3 regions of the Lentibacillus sp. genome follow, and region 1 is predicted to be linked to each of the others. Evidence: predicted binding sites of a transcription regulator. Region 1 holds the regulator's gene; each other region holds the start of a gene.
What was found. The regulator LexA, encoded in region 1, represses DNA repair genes until DNA is damaged. The targets are predictions, from matches to a motif close to CGAACATATGTTCG.

Region 1 (5,528 bases):
TATGTCACTGCGATAATAAAAAAAGCGTGCAAATTCTTCTTTTATCCAATAAATAGAGTAATGATTCAACAGAATTCCTCCTCCCTCGTACATACTATTATACCGTTTCATATTTAAAAGTTTGTCACACTGCGCAACAAAGAACCACTAGTTTTGTCGAACTCCAATTACATGCCATATTAGCTGCAGGTCAAGTGAAACTTTATTCAGTGGGGTTGCTGTCCTTTAAATTGGGATGAAAAAATGGCTCTTCCAATCGGAAGAGCCACCCTTTTACCAAAATATTTATTTCAGCAGTTGTTCAACACGATTTACGACATTTTCAACATTAAAGCCGTATTCCTCAACCACTTTATCCCCTTTGGCAGAGGCACCGAATCGATCAATGGCCAGAACATCGCCCTGATCGCCTATATATTTCTCCCATCCAAATGGTGATGCCATTTCGATGGCAAGTCTTTTCTTGACATCCGGCGGAATCACCTTATTCTTATAAGCATCATCCTGCTCTTTAAACCTGTCCCAGGAAGGCATGCTAACCACGTTAACTTCGATTCCTTTTTCATGCAGCGCTTCTTTAGCTTTTACAGCAAGCTGAACTTCTGAACCGGTTGCCAATAATAACGCATCCGGTGATTCCTTATCTGTTTCACTGATAACATACGCACCTTTTCGCACGCCTTCATGTGCATGCTCTTTGGTACCTTCCAATACAGGAAGCCCCTGTCTTGTCAGTACAAGTGCAGTCGGTTTATTGTTTGACTCCAATGCCAGTCTCCAGGCTTCGCGCACTTCATTGCCATCTGCAGGGCGAATGAGTGAAAGTCCAGGCATAGCTCTCAGGGATGGCAGCTGTTCAATGGGTTCATGTGTCGGTCCATCTTCACCAACAGCAATTGAATCATGGGTGAACACGTATGTCACTGGATTATTCATGATGGCTGACAGTCTTAGTGCCGGGCGCAAATAGTCGCTGAAGACAAAGAATGTTCCGGCATAAGGCTTAATACCGCCATGCAATGCCATCCCATTGACGGCAGCTGCCATTGCAAATTCACGTACACCGAACCAGATATTTTTTCCGGCATAATTGTTTCGGGAAAAGTCATCCTGGTTTTTAATCGTTGTCTTATTTGAACCTGCTAAGTCAGCACTGCCTCCAAACAGATATGGTACAGCTTTTGAGACTTCATTCAGGACCTCGCCGGATGAAGCACGGGTAGCTTTCGGATCATCATCTAAGTCATAAATGGGAAGGTTTTTCTCCCAGTTTTCCGGCAGCTCACCCCTTATAGCATGCTCTAATTCATTGCCCGCTTCCGGATATTTTTCTTTATAAGTTTCAAATAAACCGTTCCACTCTTGCTCAGCGTTTTTACCATCTTCAGCAATTTTTTCCCTGAAGTCGTCATACACTTCATCAGGTACATGAAATTCATCATGTTTCCAGCCGTAGTGTTCTTTTGTCAGTTTAACCTCATCTTCTCCCAGCGGGGCGCCATGTGAATCCGCAGAAGCTGACTTATTCGGTGATCCGTAGCCGATGACGGTTTTTACTTCGATCAGTGTCGGCTGATCGGTATTCGCTTTCGCTTCTTTGATAGCGTTGCGGATTTCACTCAAATCATTACCGTCTTCCACCCGGATAACCTGCCAGCCATATGCTTTGAAGCGTTCCTCCGTATTATCCGAAAATGCGCGGTTCAGCTCGCCATCAAGTGAAATGTCATTTGAATCATACAGTGCAATCAGCTTGCCCAATTGTAAATGACCTGCCAGTGATGCGGACTCATGAGAGATGCCCTCCATAAGGTCACCATCACTTACAAGCGCATACGTGTAATGGTCAATAATGGATATATCCTCTTTATTATAGGTTGCTGCAAGATGTGCTTCTGCCATAGCCATACCGACTGACATGGCAATGCCTTGTCCAAGCGGGCCTGTCGTTGCCTCAACCCCGTCAGTATGGTGGACTTCAGGATGGCCCGGTGTTCTGGAATCCCACTGACGGAACGACTTCAGATCATCAATGGTGACATCATAGCCTGATAAATGCAGCAGTCCATATAAAAGCATCGATCCATGACCTGCTGATAAAACGAAGCGGTCCCGGTTAAACCATTTGGAATTACCAGGGTTATGGGTCATGAAATCCGTCCATAATGTATACGCCATCGGTGCAGCGCCCATTGGGAGACCGGGATGACCGGAGCTTGCGTTTTCTACTGCATCAATTGCCAAAGTTCTGATTGTGTTAATGGATAGCTGTTCGATTGTTTCTGACAAAACGATACCCCTTTCCCTTGTTAACATTGATTCGTATCCTTTTTAATTCTATAATGAAACTGTTATTGTAACAAGTCATAACATGATTAATGTTTTTTGTTCTTATCTTGTAAATCACGCACTTTTTTCGGCGTGACATCCCTGCCTTCAGGATCCTTTACGGTCATTGACTTAAACTGATTTTTGAAAGATTTTCGGACATTCTGCAAATATTCTTCGCGGAGCTCCTTTTGTTCAGTCTGTTCCTTAACAGTTAAGCCTTCTTCTTTTGACTTTTTAGCTAATTGATTTATCCGATTAAGCTTTTCTTCTGAAATCATAGATGAAACCTCCTGAAAATCAATAAAGGCAAGAACAATATGACTGTTCCTGCCTTCTAATACTACACGTCAATTTATTCATATTCAAGTGTCGAGATATTCCTGATATCTGCGGTGCACAGTCGCTTTTGAAACAGAGTGCCCCAATCCATTCAATGTATCAGCAATTTCCCGGAAGGTGAGCTCATGCTGTCTCAACCGGACGACTTCTTCAATCGGAAATTCTTTTCGTTCTTTTCCCGGAGCCTTGTTGCGGTTTGACAGATTCTTGCTCGGATCAAATCCATTCTCAACGGCTTTCTTCATACCCCGCTTAATTTTTGCATTATGAATCTTCCGTTGATATTCCTCCACAATACTGACAATCTGCAGCAGCATTGAATCTGCTTCAGACAATTCCAGTTCGCCTTCATACAAAGACGTATAAATATTGACATCCAATTTTCGGAGTTGATGATACAAAGCAATTTTGGTATTCCCCCGCCCCAACCTCGTTTCATCCTGAATAAGCAAACAGTCCGCCCGTTCGTCAGAAAAATAATCCAGCATCCGAAAAACGCCTTCCCGGCTTATTTCATAGCCGCTCGCCTGTTCTTCAATACATTCCGCGACTGTAAAATGATAGGCACCGGCAAGCTTCATCAGTTCTTCTTTCTGCCTTTGCAATGATGTTTCCTGAATTTTTTTATCAGTACTGACCCGGCAATAAATAATTGCTCTCAATTTAATATCCCCTTATAAAGGTTGTTCAAAAGTCCGGTAAAAATGACACATCGAATTTCTTCGTTGGCTTATTGCTCCACTGCTCGAAACCGCGCCGTCTCGAACTTTCTGCCCTCTTTATCCTCCTTTTTGAACACCCACTTATATGTTATCCGCTTGTGATCATCGAAAAATATAAAAATATTAATGCAGATGTAAAAGCTACTAAATAAAATATATCAGTTTTCGTTATTCTTTCAAACATACGAACCATCCTTTCCTTTATAATGACAAGAACTTTTGTTCGGTTTTACCTATTATTATATACGAACAAATGATCTTGTCAACAGTTTTTTCGAACGAATGTTTGCTTCACTGAGATGAACATGCTATACTTACTTCAATAAATAATATGTGCGAGGTGTTTAATTGATGACGAAACTTTCAAAGCGGCAGGAAGCCATTCTCGATTATATAAAAGAGCAAGTGGGCGAAAAGGGTTATCCGCCGTCGGTCCGGGAAATCGCAGTGGCTGTGGGGCTTGCTTCCAGTTCAACCGTACACGGCCATTTGGCACGGCTGGAAAGTAAGGGGTTTATCAGACGTGACCCTACAAAACCACGGGCAATTGAAGTTTTAGATCTTTCAGAAGAAAGCAATATCCCAAGGGAAGAACCGCGATATGCGCCTGTTATCGGAAAGGTAACCGCTGGCATTCCAATTACCGCCGTGGAAAATATTGAAGAATTTGTTCCTTTGCCAAGTTCGGTAACAGGTACTGATGAGAATCTGTTTGTACTCGTTATTGAGGGAGAAAGCATGATTGAAGCAGGTATATTGGACGGGGATATGGTCATCGTTAAGCAGCAGACTACAGCACAAAATGGTGATATCGTAGTCGGTATGACCGATGAAGATGAAGCCACTGTAAAGCGATTCTTTAAAGAAAAAGACCACATTCGCCTCCAGCCTGAAAACGCAACGTTGGAGCCGCTTATCTATCAAAATGTGACCATTTTGGGCAAAGTAGTCGGTTTGTATCGTAATGTTGAATAGAACAGTAATAAAAACTTAACTGCTTTATAGACCATATTTTATTACTGTAGTTTTATTCAGTTATTGCAGCTATATAATATTCATTCAGTGGGATACTTTTTTCCCCACTGCATGTTAGTTGAAGGAATCGGACTTTACGGGCAGCTAATCCCCCACTTATCTTTCCTGGCTTCCTTGAAATATTGAAGTGAGGGTCTTCCTGCCCGTTAAGGCAGAATAAAACAAGGCTTGGCCATCACAGCAACATGATGCCAAGCCTTGTTTTTAATGTAAATAACATTTGGAATTTTAATAGGTTGTCAAATACTGCTCCCTCTCCCATGGATGAACAGTCGTACGGAACATATCCCATTCAATCGTTTTTGCTTCAACGAAATGTTCATATAAGTGTTCGCCCAGTGCTTCAACAACCGTCTCATCTTTCTGCATTTCCAACAAAGCGTCCTTAAGTGTTTCAGGCAAACTCTTGACACCATTCGCTTCACGCTCTTTTTTGTCCATATCGTATATGTTCTGATCAACTGATTCAGGCGGTGTTAATTTGTTTTCAACACCATCCAGTCCGCTTGCAAGCAACACTGACATCGCCATATATGGATTGGCGGCAGGATCAACACTTCGCACTTCAATACGGGTGCTTAAACCGCGGGAGTACGGAATGCGGACAAGCGGACTCCTGTTTGTGCCGGACCACGCTACATAACATGGCGCCTCATAGCCTGGAACCAGTCGTTTATACGAATTAACCGTCGGATTCGTAACTGCTGTGAAGTTTGTGGCATGTTTAATTACCCCGGCAGTGAACTGATAAGCAACATCGCTTAATTGCATTTCCCCATCTTTATCAAAAAACGCATTTTCGCCATTCCTGAATAAAGACATATTGACATGCATTCCGGAACCATTGACCCCGAAGAGCGGTTTTGGCATAAAGGTCGCATGCAGGTTATGTTTTCTTGCAATTGTCCTGACGACCAATTTAAATGTTTGAATATCATCGGCATGTTTAACAGCATCTGAATACTTAAAATCAATTTCGTGCTGACCTGGTGCACCTTCGTGATGTGATGCTTCAATTTCAAAACCCATTTCTTCCAGTTCCAGAACAATATCCCGCCGGCAGTTTTCACCCAGATCTGTTGGTGCCAGATCAAAATAGCC
Region 2 (5,528 bases), on a different contig from region 1:
CCATTGTAATGACATGTGCACCCCATTCGAGAAATTGCTTATAAATCTTTTGGGTAATTCCTTTGCCTGCTGCTGCATTCTCTCCGTTAATAATGATCATATTGGGACGATATTTTTCCTTCAGTTTCGGAAGATATGTCTGCACCATATCCCGGCCTGGAGAACCGACAACATCCCCTATAAAAAGTATTTGCATTATTGCTCATCCTATCTATATGAATTAATCACAGTGTTGCATAGTGCCCAGCTATTGTAAAGCAAATTAAAAGCGGCCCGAACGGCCGCTTTTATCTAGTTTCAGCGCTAAGTTGTAGCGTGGCTTCCTCACCCCTCACCTCCATACGATAAGTCAACATCGATTGCTTTCACTCAACGTATTTCCTTTATCTCCTGTGGTTCAGTCGGATTTGCACGTCACTAATCGGGGCGCTAAAACTTTTGAATTTACTTAGCATATTCTACTGATCTTGTCTCTCTGATGACAGTTACTTTAATATGTCCTGGATAATCAAGCTGGCTTTCGATTTGTTTACGAATATCGCGTGCGATTCGAACTGAATCAATATCATTGATCTCATCAGGCTTAACCATGATTCTAATTTCTCTTCCAGCCTGAATAGCGAATGACTTCTCAACACCTGAGAAGGATTCCGAAATTTCTTCCAATTTTTCGAGACGTTTGATATAGTTTTCCAGTGTTTCACTTCTCGCTCCAGGTCTGGCAGCTGATAGTGCATCGGCTGCAGCAACCAGAACAGCAATGACGGAAGTCGCCTCTTCATCGCCGTGGTGAGAAGCAATCGAATTGATAACAGCCTCATGTTCTTTATACTTGACCCCAAGTTCTTTGCCAATTTCAACATGGCTTCCCTCGACTTCATGATCAATTGCTTTACCCATATCATGAAGCAAGCCGGCTCTTTTTGCCAGTGTTTCATCTTCGCCTAATTCAGCAGCAAGCAATCCTGAGAGATATGCAACCTCAGTAGAGTGCTTCAATACATTCTGACCATAGCTGGTACGATACTTCAGGCGGCCAAGAATTTTGACGAGGTCGGGATGCAACCCATGTATGCCAACCTCAAACGTGGTCTCCTCACCAACTTCACGAATATAGTCATCAACGTCACGTCTGGCCTTATCAACCATTTCCTCAATCCTGGCCGGATGAATTCTGCCATCCTGTACGAGTCTTTCCAGTGCCATCCGGGCGATTTCCCTGCGTATTGGGTCAAACCCTGACAGAACGACCGCTTCCGGCGTATCATCAATGATTAAATCAATTCCAGTCAATGTTTCGAGGGTACGGATATTTCGCCCTTCCCGGCCGATGATCCGCCCTTTCATCTCATCGTTTGGAAGATTTACAACAGAAACGGTTGTTTCAGCAACATGATCTGCAGCGCAGCGCTGCAGGGCCAGTGAAAGAATGCTTTTGGCCTTCTTATCTGCTTCCTCTTTAGCACGATTCTCAGCTTCTTTGATCATTAAAGCTGATTCGTGTTTTACCTCTTGCTCAACTCGCTCCAAAATAACTTGTTTTGCCTGGTCAGTTGTATAACCGGAAATCCGTTCAAGCTCCGTTTGCTGCTCATTAAGCATCTCTTCCACTTTGCTTTCCATTTCTTCAATTTGTTGTTGTTTTTCTGTTAGTGATTCTTCCCTTTCCTCCAGCGTAGTTTCACGCTTATCAAGCGTTTCGTCTTTTCTGTCCAGATTCTCTTCTTTTTGCATCAGACGATTTTCCTGTTTTTGTACGTCCAATCGCCGTTCACGTAAGTCTTCTTCTGTCTGCTGACGAAGATTATGATTTTCATCTTTCGCCTCAAGAAGTGCCTCTTTCTTGGCAGCATCCGCATTACGATGCGCCTCATCTACTATTTGTTTGGCTAAATTTTCCGCACTGGAAATTTTAGCTTCTGCAATAGATTTACGAATCAGATAACCAACAACAATACCGACGATTAGGATTACGGCAAGCAAAATGGAGATGATTAAGGGATTATCCATGATTTCACCTCCTATTGCTATAAAGTTTTACAATTGATTCATTATTGTCGGCATGTACAATGTTCAATAATAAATAAATTATTGTATAATATAATAGAAAATTATACAATTTAATTTTACTGTTACCTTTAGCTAATGTCAAGAAATCGTAATAGTTGTTGCATGAAATATAATGATACATCATTCAGTTGAACAGAATCAGACCTTTACGGGCAGCCAATCCCCTGCTTATCTTGTCTGGTTTCCTTGAAGTATTGAAACGGGGATCCTGCTGCCCGTTTAGGCGAGAAAAAAACCTTTACCGGACTATGCCAGCAAAGGATTTGGAGATATATGAAATTTACATGCGTGTTCAAAAAGAAAGATAACAAAAACCGGGCAGTTCGAGGAGTCGCAGTTTCAAGCGCAAGGTAAGCTTCACTTAGCTACCTCGCACACGAGCATTAGTGTTCTTCTTTTCCAAGAAGCGGAATATATGCAATCAGATACATGAACCGCTGAGAAATAAGCCGACTGGAAACACCAATGTGTCATTGTTACCGGACTTTTTGAACAACCTTTTTAAACATCCAGTCTTTCCTGGTTGTCTTCTTCGGACCCTTCTCCAGCTTCTTCTTCTGGTGCGTCATCCATATTATAATGCTCCCGGATCGCATGATGAACTTCCATCTTAATGTTCTTATTTTCTTTCAGGAACTGCTTGGCATTCTCCCGGCCTTGTCCGAGCCGTTCTCCATTATAGGAATACCATGCACCGCTTTTTTGAACTATATCAAGACTTGAACCTACATCCAGTATTTCGCCTTCTTTGGAAATGCCCTCACCGTACATAATATCAACCTCTGCTTGCTTAAACGGCGGGGCGACTTTATTTTTGACAACCTTTAATCTTGCTTTATTCCCTATCATTTCATTTCCCTGTTTTAATGTCTCTGCCCGGCGCACTTCCAGTCTGACAGATGAATAGAACTTAAGAGCACGTCCGCCAGGGGTTGTTTCCGGGTTCCCGAACATAACCCCTACTTTTTCTCTGATCTGGTTGATAAATACAGCTGTTGTCTTGGATTTGTTGATAGCTCCAGAAAGCTTTCTTAGAGCCTGTGACATCAGACGTGCCTGCAAACCGACGTGTGAGTCGCCCATTTCACCTTCAATTTCCGCTTTCGGAACCAGCGCAGCCACCGAATCGACTACAATAATATCAACGGCACCACTGCGCACCAATGCTTCAGCGATTTCCAGCGCCTGTTCACCGGTATCCGGCTGTGATAAAAGCAATTCTTCAATATCTACACCAAGAGCCCGTGCATATGTCGGGTCAAGGGCATGCTCGGCATCAATAAACGCAGCTTGTCCGCCTTGCTGCTGAGCCTCAGCAATCGCATGCAGTGCAACCGTTGTTTTACCTGAGGATTCTGGACCGTAAATTTCGACGACGCGTCCCCGCGGGTAGCCGCCAATCCCTAAAGCGACATCCAGAGCAAGCGATCCGCTTGGAATCGTTGCAACCTTTTGTCCTTCTTGCTCACCGAGTTTCATGATTGAGCCTTTGCCGAACTGTTTTTCAATTTGTTTTAACGCCATATCTAAAGCTTGTTTTTTATCTCCCAACGAGCTTACCTCCTTATGAATGAACTAATTATATCATACTCTTTTTTAAGAGATTTGCCAAGAATAAAACGAATAAATGTTCCCGTTTTTTAAAGCAGCTAAATTCTTTAAAAAGGAATTTTAATAGAAAACAAGATGCAAAAAATAATTTTTAATGAAAAAATGTATTCCATAAATTTAATTTAATAAATTGAATAAAAGTTCATAGCCTTTCACAGCAGCTCGCTTTCGAATTGCCTGACGGCCGCCTGAAAAATTATATTTTCTGGTCAGCTTTTCCCCTGATTTATCATACAAAGCAATATATACTGTGCCTGCCTCGTATCCCTCTACGCTGTCAGGACCCGCAACCCCGGTAAGACTGATTCCAATATCAGCATCCAACAGACTGCAGGCATTTTCAGCCATAGCCGCAGCACATTCTTCACTGACGGTGCCATACTGGCGTATGAGATTTTCAGGAATGTGCAGCACCTTCTCTTTTACTTTTGTATCATAGCAGACAATCCCGCCGCGGCATACCTCAGAAGCACCGGGTACAGCTATCAGTTTGTCTGTAAACATGCCGCCTGTTAAACTTTCAGCCGCTCCAACAGATTTGTTCGCCTGCTTCAGCAATGCCAGAACCTTCTCTTCCAGCGTTTGGTCGTCATCGCCGTAATAATGGCGTCCAATTCTGTCAATAATTTTCTTTTTTGTCCGCTCAATCAGCTCAGTGGCCTCATCATCAGTCGCTGCTTTTGCTGTCAGCCTGATCGCCACACCCTCATTTTGAGCCAAAGGAGCGATTGTCGGATTCGTCTGCTGCCGAATGATGTCCTGCAGCTCATGTTCAAGCCGTGATTCCCCAATCCCGGTAAAACGGAGCATGGTTGATTTGATCTTCGTCTCCTCACCTGACAGCCGCTGAAGATGCGGCAAAACACTATCTGTCATCATCTGCTTCATTTCTTTCGGCACACCCGGTAAAAAGAACCATGTTTTTCCCTCATAAGTCAGCGACATGCCTGATGCCATTCCCGTATTATTTTCAATAACGTCAGAATCGGCAAAAACACGTGCTTGCTTTCTGTTATTTGGTGTCATATCTGTTTTCTGTTTTTTAAAAAACGCTTCAATTTTCTTCATGGCTGGTTCGTGCTCCACTATTTCCATGCCGGAAATTTGCTGAAAAGCTTCCCGGGTCAAATCATCTTCAGTCGGACCCAGACCACCGGTAACAATAATGACATCAGCCCGACTCCCGGAAATCCGGAACTGTTCTTCAACCCGTTGCAGGTTATCACCGACAACGGCATGATGGTGAACATTTATACCGATTGAAGCCAGTTTTTCCGATATCCATTGTGCGTTCGTATTTGCAATCTGGCCCAGTAATAATTCCGTACCGACTGCAACAATTTCAGCACTTAAATTTTTTCTCATTTGGAATCCCTCATTACATGCCAGTTTTTCACAAAATAATCATATCCGGATGCAACGGTGAAAAATAGTGATATATACAGCATAATCATGCCGAACGGGATAGCTGCGTATGAAAATGGAAAATCATGCAGCAGCAATACAGCAATGGCAATCATTTGGGTCGCTGTCTTTAATTTCCCCATACTTCCTGCTGCAAGCACAATTCCCTCACCTGCTGCTACAAGACGTAACCCTGTTACGGCAAGCTCCCTGCTGATGATAATGATTGCAACCCAGCCGGGCGCCATCCCGAGTTCAACCAATAAAATCAGTGCCGCTGCAACGAGAAGTTTATCGGCAAGCGGATCCAGAAACTTCCCCAGATTCGTCACTAAATTATATTTTCTCGCATAATACCCATCAAGCCAGTCGGTTGCCGCTGCAATGATAAATAATAACGCAGCAGCAAAGTGCGAAATTGGCAATACCGTATCACCAATATC
Region 3 (5,528 bases), on a different contig from region 1:
TCGAAACTGAAGCCAAAAATAGTCCCTTCGCACCGAGCTGATTAACCATAAAACCGACCGAAAAACCAACGACCAGTCCTTTTAAAAACAATAAAATCCAGACAACCGGAAGACCTATAACCGAAAGCCCCAATATAAAAAGGATAAATAAATACTTTACATGATATAGAAAACTGCTCTTCAGCACTTCGCTGCTGTTCACTTGTTCTTCGTTATTAATGTCACCAAAAAAGCGTTCAAGGTAAAAGAATAAATCTTGCTTTTGAACGAAATTCATACTGTTGACAATGATTGCGCCAAAAATAATTCCGGTCAGAAAAAGGATTGTCATAAAAATATAGATGACAGCGTGTTCTTTTACATGGTCGATTAACAGGGTTCGCTTGTTATACATTGGAATCCTCCATCACGCATAATTTCATTTCATTAGGCTGTCTTTAAATGGCCTTTAATAAAAACTATGAAGAATTCCATATAAAAATACCAAATTATTTTTGGCACTCGAGCTAAGAAGTTGTGACTGATCCATATTTTCCGCCGCCGCCGGCTTTAATTGATAACTTACCTTCTCTCATATCTATAATGGATGATGCTAGTTTTCCAGGTACGACTTCCTTCAGATCATCCAGGGATGCGTAGTGAATCACATTCATTTCTGTTTGAAAATGTTCCAGGAGCTTTGTAAACGTCTTAGGACCCAGCTTTGGCAAATACTCCAATGGAACCTGATATAAATAAGGCGGCCGGTCCTTGTTTGTCCAATCAGTGCTTTTTAATTCCTGAATCCGGTCAAACACACCTTTCACAATTTTTGTCGATCCACATTGATGACATTTGGAAGCGTCAGGAGCGAGCGGTTCAAGGCATTGACTGCAAACGGTTGTGTAGTATTTCCCCAGATGGGGATTCATGCCAAAGTTCCGCTTTATCCGCCGGCCATCCACATTATGCAATGCCCGGCAAAATTCTTTAAATGAGGGGTCTTTCATCGTTATTTCCTGATATTCTCTTGCAATTTTCGGGAGTGAATGAGCGTCGGAGTTCGATAAAAATGTAAAAGCGTGCAATTCACTGATTTGATCAGCCATCGTTGTATCCGAGCTGAGTCCCAATTCAATGCCGTCAATCAGATCCGGATCAAGCACCTCCCTCAATGACCGATGCACCCCTTTTCCATACATGCTTTTAAATGGTGTGAACACATGTGCAGGTATAAAAATCCCTGACAGTTCTTTTACTTTATACTGCAGTTCTTTTGCCGATCCATAATAACGCTGTGAGCTTAATGTAATGTTTTTCATTTTGGTTGTCAGCCATTCCGAAAATTCTTCCATATTGTTTAGAGTTGGAAGAAAACATAGAACATGAAGCGGGCCCCGGCAATTTTCATCATATACTTCAATTTCAGAACCGAGTATCAAGGTTGCATTTTCAAAACGGATTCCCCCGTTATCCAGTTCATGAGCGTACCCGTCGCTGATAAGCTCTTTGATCTCCTGCTGGACGGCCGGAGCATGACTGTCAATCACGCCAGCCATATGGATGCCTTTATTCCGGCTCGCCTCCTTTAAAACGTTTGTCAGTGTTAATGTTTTGGCACCGGTGATTTTGACCGGATTGTTATGCATATCCCGTCCGATGTGAATATGCATATCGGCAAAAAACGATTCCAGCATTTGTTACATCCTTTCAAGTGTTTCTAAGTACAGTACAGCGTAGTTTGTTTTAGCGTCATGTATCCTTTTGTTTTTAACGTATTGTTTGGCTTCTTCCAGGGTTAACTCGATCAGCTCGATAAATTCATCAGCATCACCATCTGCCGGATTTTTCATCAGTTCCAGATTTTCCGCCAGATACAGGTGCATCATCTCATCTGCGAACCCGGGCGATGTGTAAAACGATGCTACAAACCCCATAGGCTCTGTAACAGTATAGCCTGTTTCTTCCTCTAATTCGCGCATTGCAGTCACTTCCGGATCTTCTCCGTCTTCCAGCTTCCCAGCAGGAATTTCAACCAATGATTTTTCCAGTGGTTTCCTGTATTGCTCAACAAACACAATTTTATTATCCTTTGTAATCGGGATAACCCCTACTGCACCCGCATGCTTAATGAGTTCACGCTTGGATGTGTTCCCGTCAGGCAACATAACGTCATCCACTTGCAGTTTAACGACTTTTCCATCATATATTGTTTCCGTATGAGTGGTTTTTTCTTCAAATTTCTTCATTGTGATCATCCTTTTTTCCACAGCTATTATTCATTCTATCATATCTTAATAGTTGTATTTGCCGCAATTTGTTTTCTACAATAGAATCAGATGAATTATATTGGAGGCAGATATGATGAAAAAGAACCAGCTTGGGCAATCCGATTTATACGTTTCTGAGCTGACACTTGGCTGTATGTCACTTGGAACAGACAGTAAAAAAGCACGCGGTATTATCGATCGTGCATTGGATGCCGGCGTTAATCATCTGGATACCGCAGACCTGTATGACTTTGGCCAAAATGAAAAAATTGTTGGTGATGCGATAAAAGATAAACGGGACCAGGTTATTTTAACCTCAAAAGTCGGCAATAATTTTAATGAAGAAAAACAGGACTGGTTTTGGGATCCTTCCAGAGAACATATTGAAGATGGTGTTAAAGACAGCCTGCATCGTTTAGGCACTGATTATATCGATTTTTACATGCTGCACGGCGGTACGATTGATGACCCAATCGGTGAATCCATTGAAGCGTTTGAGAATCTGAAAAAAGAAGGACTTATCCGGGCTTACGGCATCTCATCCATCCGGCCGAACGTTATTCGTGAATATGTGCAGCATTCAAACATTGACGCGGTTATGATGCAGTACAACATGCTGGACCGCCGGCCGGAAGAAGAAACATTGGATCTTCTCTGTGAAAACAGCATCAGTGTCCTGGCACGGGGCCCATTGGCAAAAGGAATGCTCAGCAACCGGGCGCTTGAACAAATTGACAAAAAAGGTCGGGATGGTTTCCTCGATTACTCTTACGATGAACTGAAAACCATTCAGCAGGAACTTGAAAAGATTAATAATAGGAATTCGATGAACGCTCTTGCATTAAATTACGTTTTGAAACATCCTGCAGTGGCGAGTGCTGTATTTGGTGCAAGTTCGGTCAGCCAGGTTGATGATAATACTAGCTCTGACGGCATGTCATTGACAGACGAAACATACAGAAAAATACAAAGCAAAACGAAATCGATTCAATATACCAATCACCGGTAGCCCTCACTGCTATGGGGTCTTGCTGCCCGTTAAGGCGGAATAATCGAAGTGAAATCGAGATGAGGCTGGAACATAGCTAAAACGTAAACCTTAAAAATGATAATCGGTATATTTTAGTATAATGTTTGGGTGAGCATTAACCATCACTGCGGAAAATACTGCGCTTTCCGGGGGCGGCTGATGAGCCTCCTCGTGCTCGTCGCGCTACGGGGTCTCATCTAGACCTTCGTTCCCCCAGGAATCTTCGTATTTTTCCTTCGCTGTTTTGATGGAAACCCATTATACTATAAAAAGAAAAATCCGAACTGATTCGAAGTTTAACTGACAAATTTGAATTTATCGTTCGGATTTTATTTTAATTCAATTCTTTTGCCCCAGCCTCTTTTCGTATCCGGATATGATTATAGCAATAAAAAGCGAACACCGTGCCCCCTCAATGACACTAATTTCCATTGATAATATTGAATTGAAAGCATATAATAACAGAACAAATGTTCCTATAAATAAGGAAGGGTGATGTAATCATGGATTATTCCAATTATCCGCGGAATGATGTTTTGTGTATTGATATGCGTTCTTTTTATGCAAGTGTGGAGGCGGTCAAACGAGGACTTGATCCGATGACGGTCCAGCTGGCCGTCGTGGGGGATCTGAACAGACCCGGAAGCATCGTTCTCGCCGCCTCCCCGGCCCTGAAGAAAAAACACAACATCAGTAATGTCAGCCGGTTTTTCGAGCTGCCCAGGGATCCGGATATCATCATGGCCCCGGCACATATGGCCGGTTATTTGCAAGTATCGATGGAAATCACCAAATTGATAAATCAATATGTCCCAAAAGAAGCGATTCATCAGTATTCAGTTGATGAGGTTTGGGTAACAGTTAACGGACTGAATCAATTATTTGGCGGCCGGCGGCAGGTGGCGAGTGCCATCAAACAGGATATTCTTCAAAACTTCGGAATCACCTGCTCCATCGGAATAGGTGATAATAAATTTCTGGCTAAAGTGGTTATGGATCTGCATGCCAAGAAACACGGTATAGCAGAATGCACATATGAAGACGTCCGGAAAAAATTGTGGCCATTCCCGGTCCAGGACATTTGGGGAGTCGGCCGGCGGATGCAGCGCAATTTAAACCGGATGGGTATTGTGACACTCGAACAGCTGGCCAATTTTCCCCTGAAGCCATTAACAAAGCGGTTTGGCATTATGGGGGAGCAGCTTTATTGGCATGCGTGGGGCATTGATTTGAGCCCTGTTTTCGGAAACTTTACCAAAATTGAGCAGAAAGGTTTCGGTCACGGAATCTCGTTATTGCGCGATTATTCCGGTGATGAAGTCGCCATTTGTATCCTTGATTTATGTGAAGAGGCATGCCGGCGGGCAAGAAGTGCCAACAAAGCCGGCAAAACCATCCATCTTGGCATCTCGTACGCCAAAGAAACAGGCGGGGGTTTCAGTCGGTCGCGGTCTGTCAGTCTGCCGACCAATATCACCATGGACATGTACGATGTCTGCATGCAGTTATTCAATGAATTTTACGATGGTTTCAGTGATATCCGGCACGTCTATGTAACGCTTGACAATCTGTATGAAGACGGCGAAACCCAATTGGATCTTTTTGATGACAGGACGAAGAAAAAAGATATCGGTTATGTTATGGATGCGATCCGAAATAAATACGGTTCCACTGCCATACTTCGGGCCACAAGCTACACTGATGCAGGCATCACCATCGGGCGGAGCAGCAAAATCGGCGGGCATCAGGCATAACATATCTGTCTAATAAAGAGCTATTTCACAGTATCACAAACATAAATACCGTCTTTTAGTGTTTTGGCAATTAGTCCTTGATTTTCAAGATAATCAAGCTGACCGATTGTTTCAGACATAGTAAGACTCAATTGATTTTCATATTGTTTCGGAAAAAGTTGCTTACAAATCTCAAACGGTGTTTGTGTTTTTGCCGTTAAAAAATCGTATACTTTATTTGCCCGCTGTTCCTGTTTCTGCAAACGGACAGGAATCAGGTCACCCACATTCGTAAAGATCTCACCATGTCCCGGATAAACCGTTTGGATATTGAGCGACTGGCATTTGATTAAGTTGGAACGGTATTGCAGCATCGGTTTCGGCCGTACTATTTCATTCCCGGTCGGCGGTTCCAGGAGAGGGTTCGGCGAAATGTGATGAAGCATATGATCTCCCCCGATAAACGCCCCATCATTTTCACGGAGAAATGACAAATGACTTTGTGCATGACCTTTT

Region 2: the regulator LexA is predicted to act here: its motif matches at 3,691-3,704, upstream of recA (recombinase RecA).
Region 3: the regulator LexA is predicted to act here: its motif matches at 3,743-3,756, upstream of VK097_RS08550 (Y-family DNA polymerase).

The regions. Positions count from the first base shown of each region.
Region 1 is NZ_DATGTT010000065.1:12,718-18,245, reverse strand. It holds gene sirA (sporulation inhibitor of replication protein SirA) at 1-69, opposite strand, end outside; gene tkt (transketolase) at 286-2,289, opposite strand; gene VK097_RS11540 (DUF896 domain-containing protein) at 2,376-2,609, opposite strand; gene VK097_RS11535 (YneB family resolvase-like protein) at 2,694-3,332, opposite strand; gene lexA (transcriptional repressor LexA) at 3,744-4,367, shown strand; gene glnA (type I glutamate--ammonia ligase) at 4,656-5,528, opposite strand, start outside.
Region 2 is NZ_DATGTT010000034.1:66,441-71,968, reverse strand. It holds gene VK097_RS05490 (TIGR00282 family metallophosphoesterase) at 1-196, opposite strand, end outside; gene rny (ribonuclease Y) at 445-2,010, opposite strand; gene recA (recombinase RecA) at 2,572-3,621, opposite strand; gene VK097_RS05475 (competence/damage-inducible protein A) at 3,799-5,046, opposite strand; gene pgsA (CDP-diacylglycerol--glycerol-3-phosphate 3-phosphatidyltransferase) at 5,043-5,528, opposite strand, start outside.
Region 3 is NZ_DATGTT010000049.1:78,506-84,033, reverse strand. It holds gene spoIIM (stage II sporulation protein M) at 1-394, opposite strand, end outside; gene VK097_RS08565 (endonuclease Q family protein) at 507-1,676, opposite strand; gene VK097_RS08560 (NUDIX hydrolase) at 1,680-2,228, opposite strand; gene VK097_RS08555 (aldo/keto reductase) at 2,344-3,258, shown strand; gene VK097_RS08550 (Y-family DNA polymerase) at 3,783-5,033, shown strand; gene VK097_RS08545 (MBL fold metallo-hydrolase) at 5,054-5,528, opposite strand, start outside.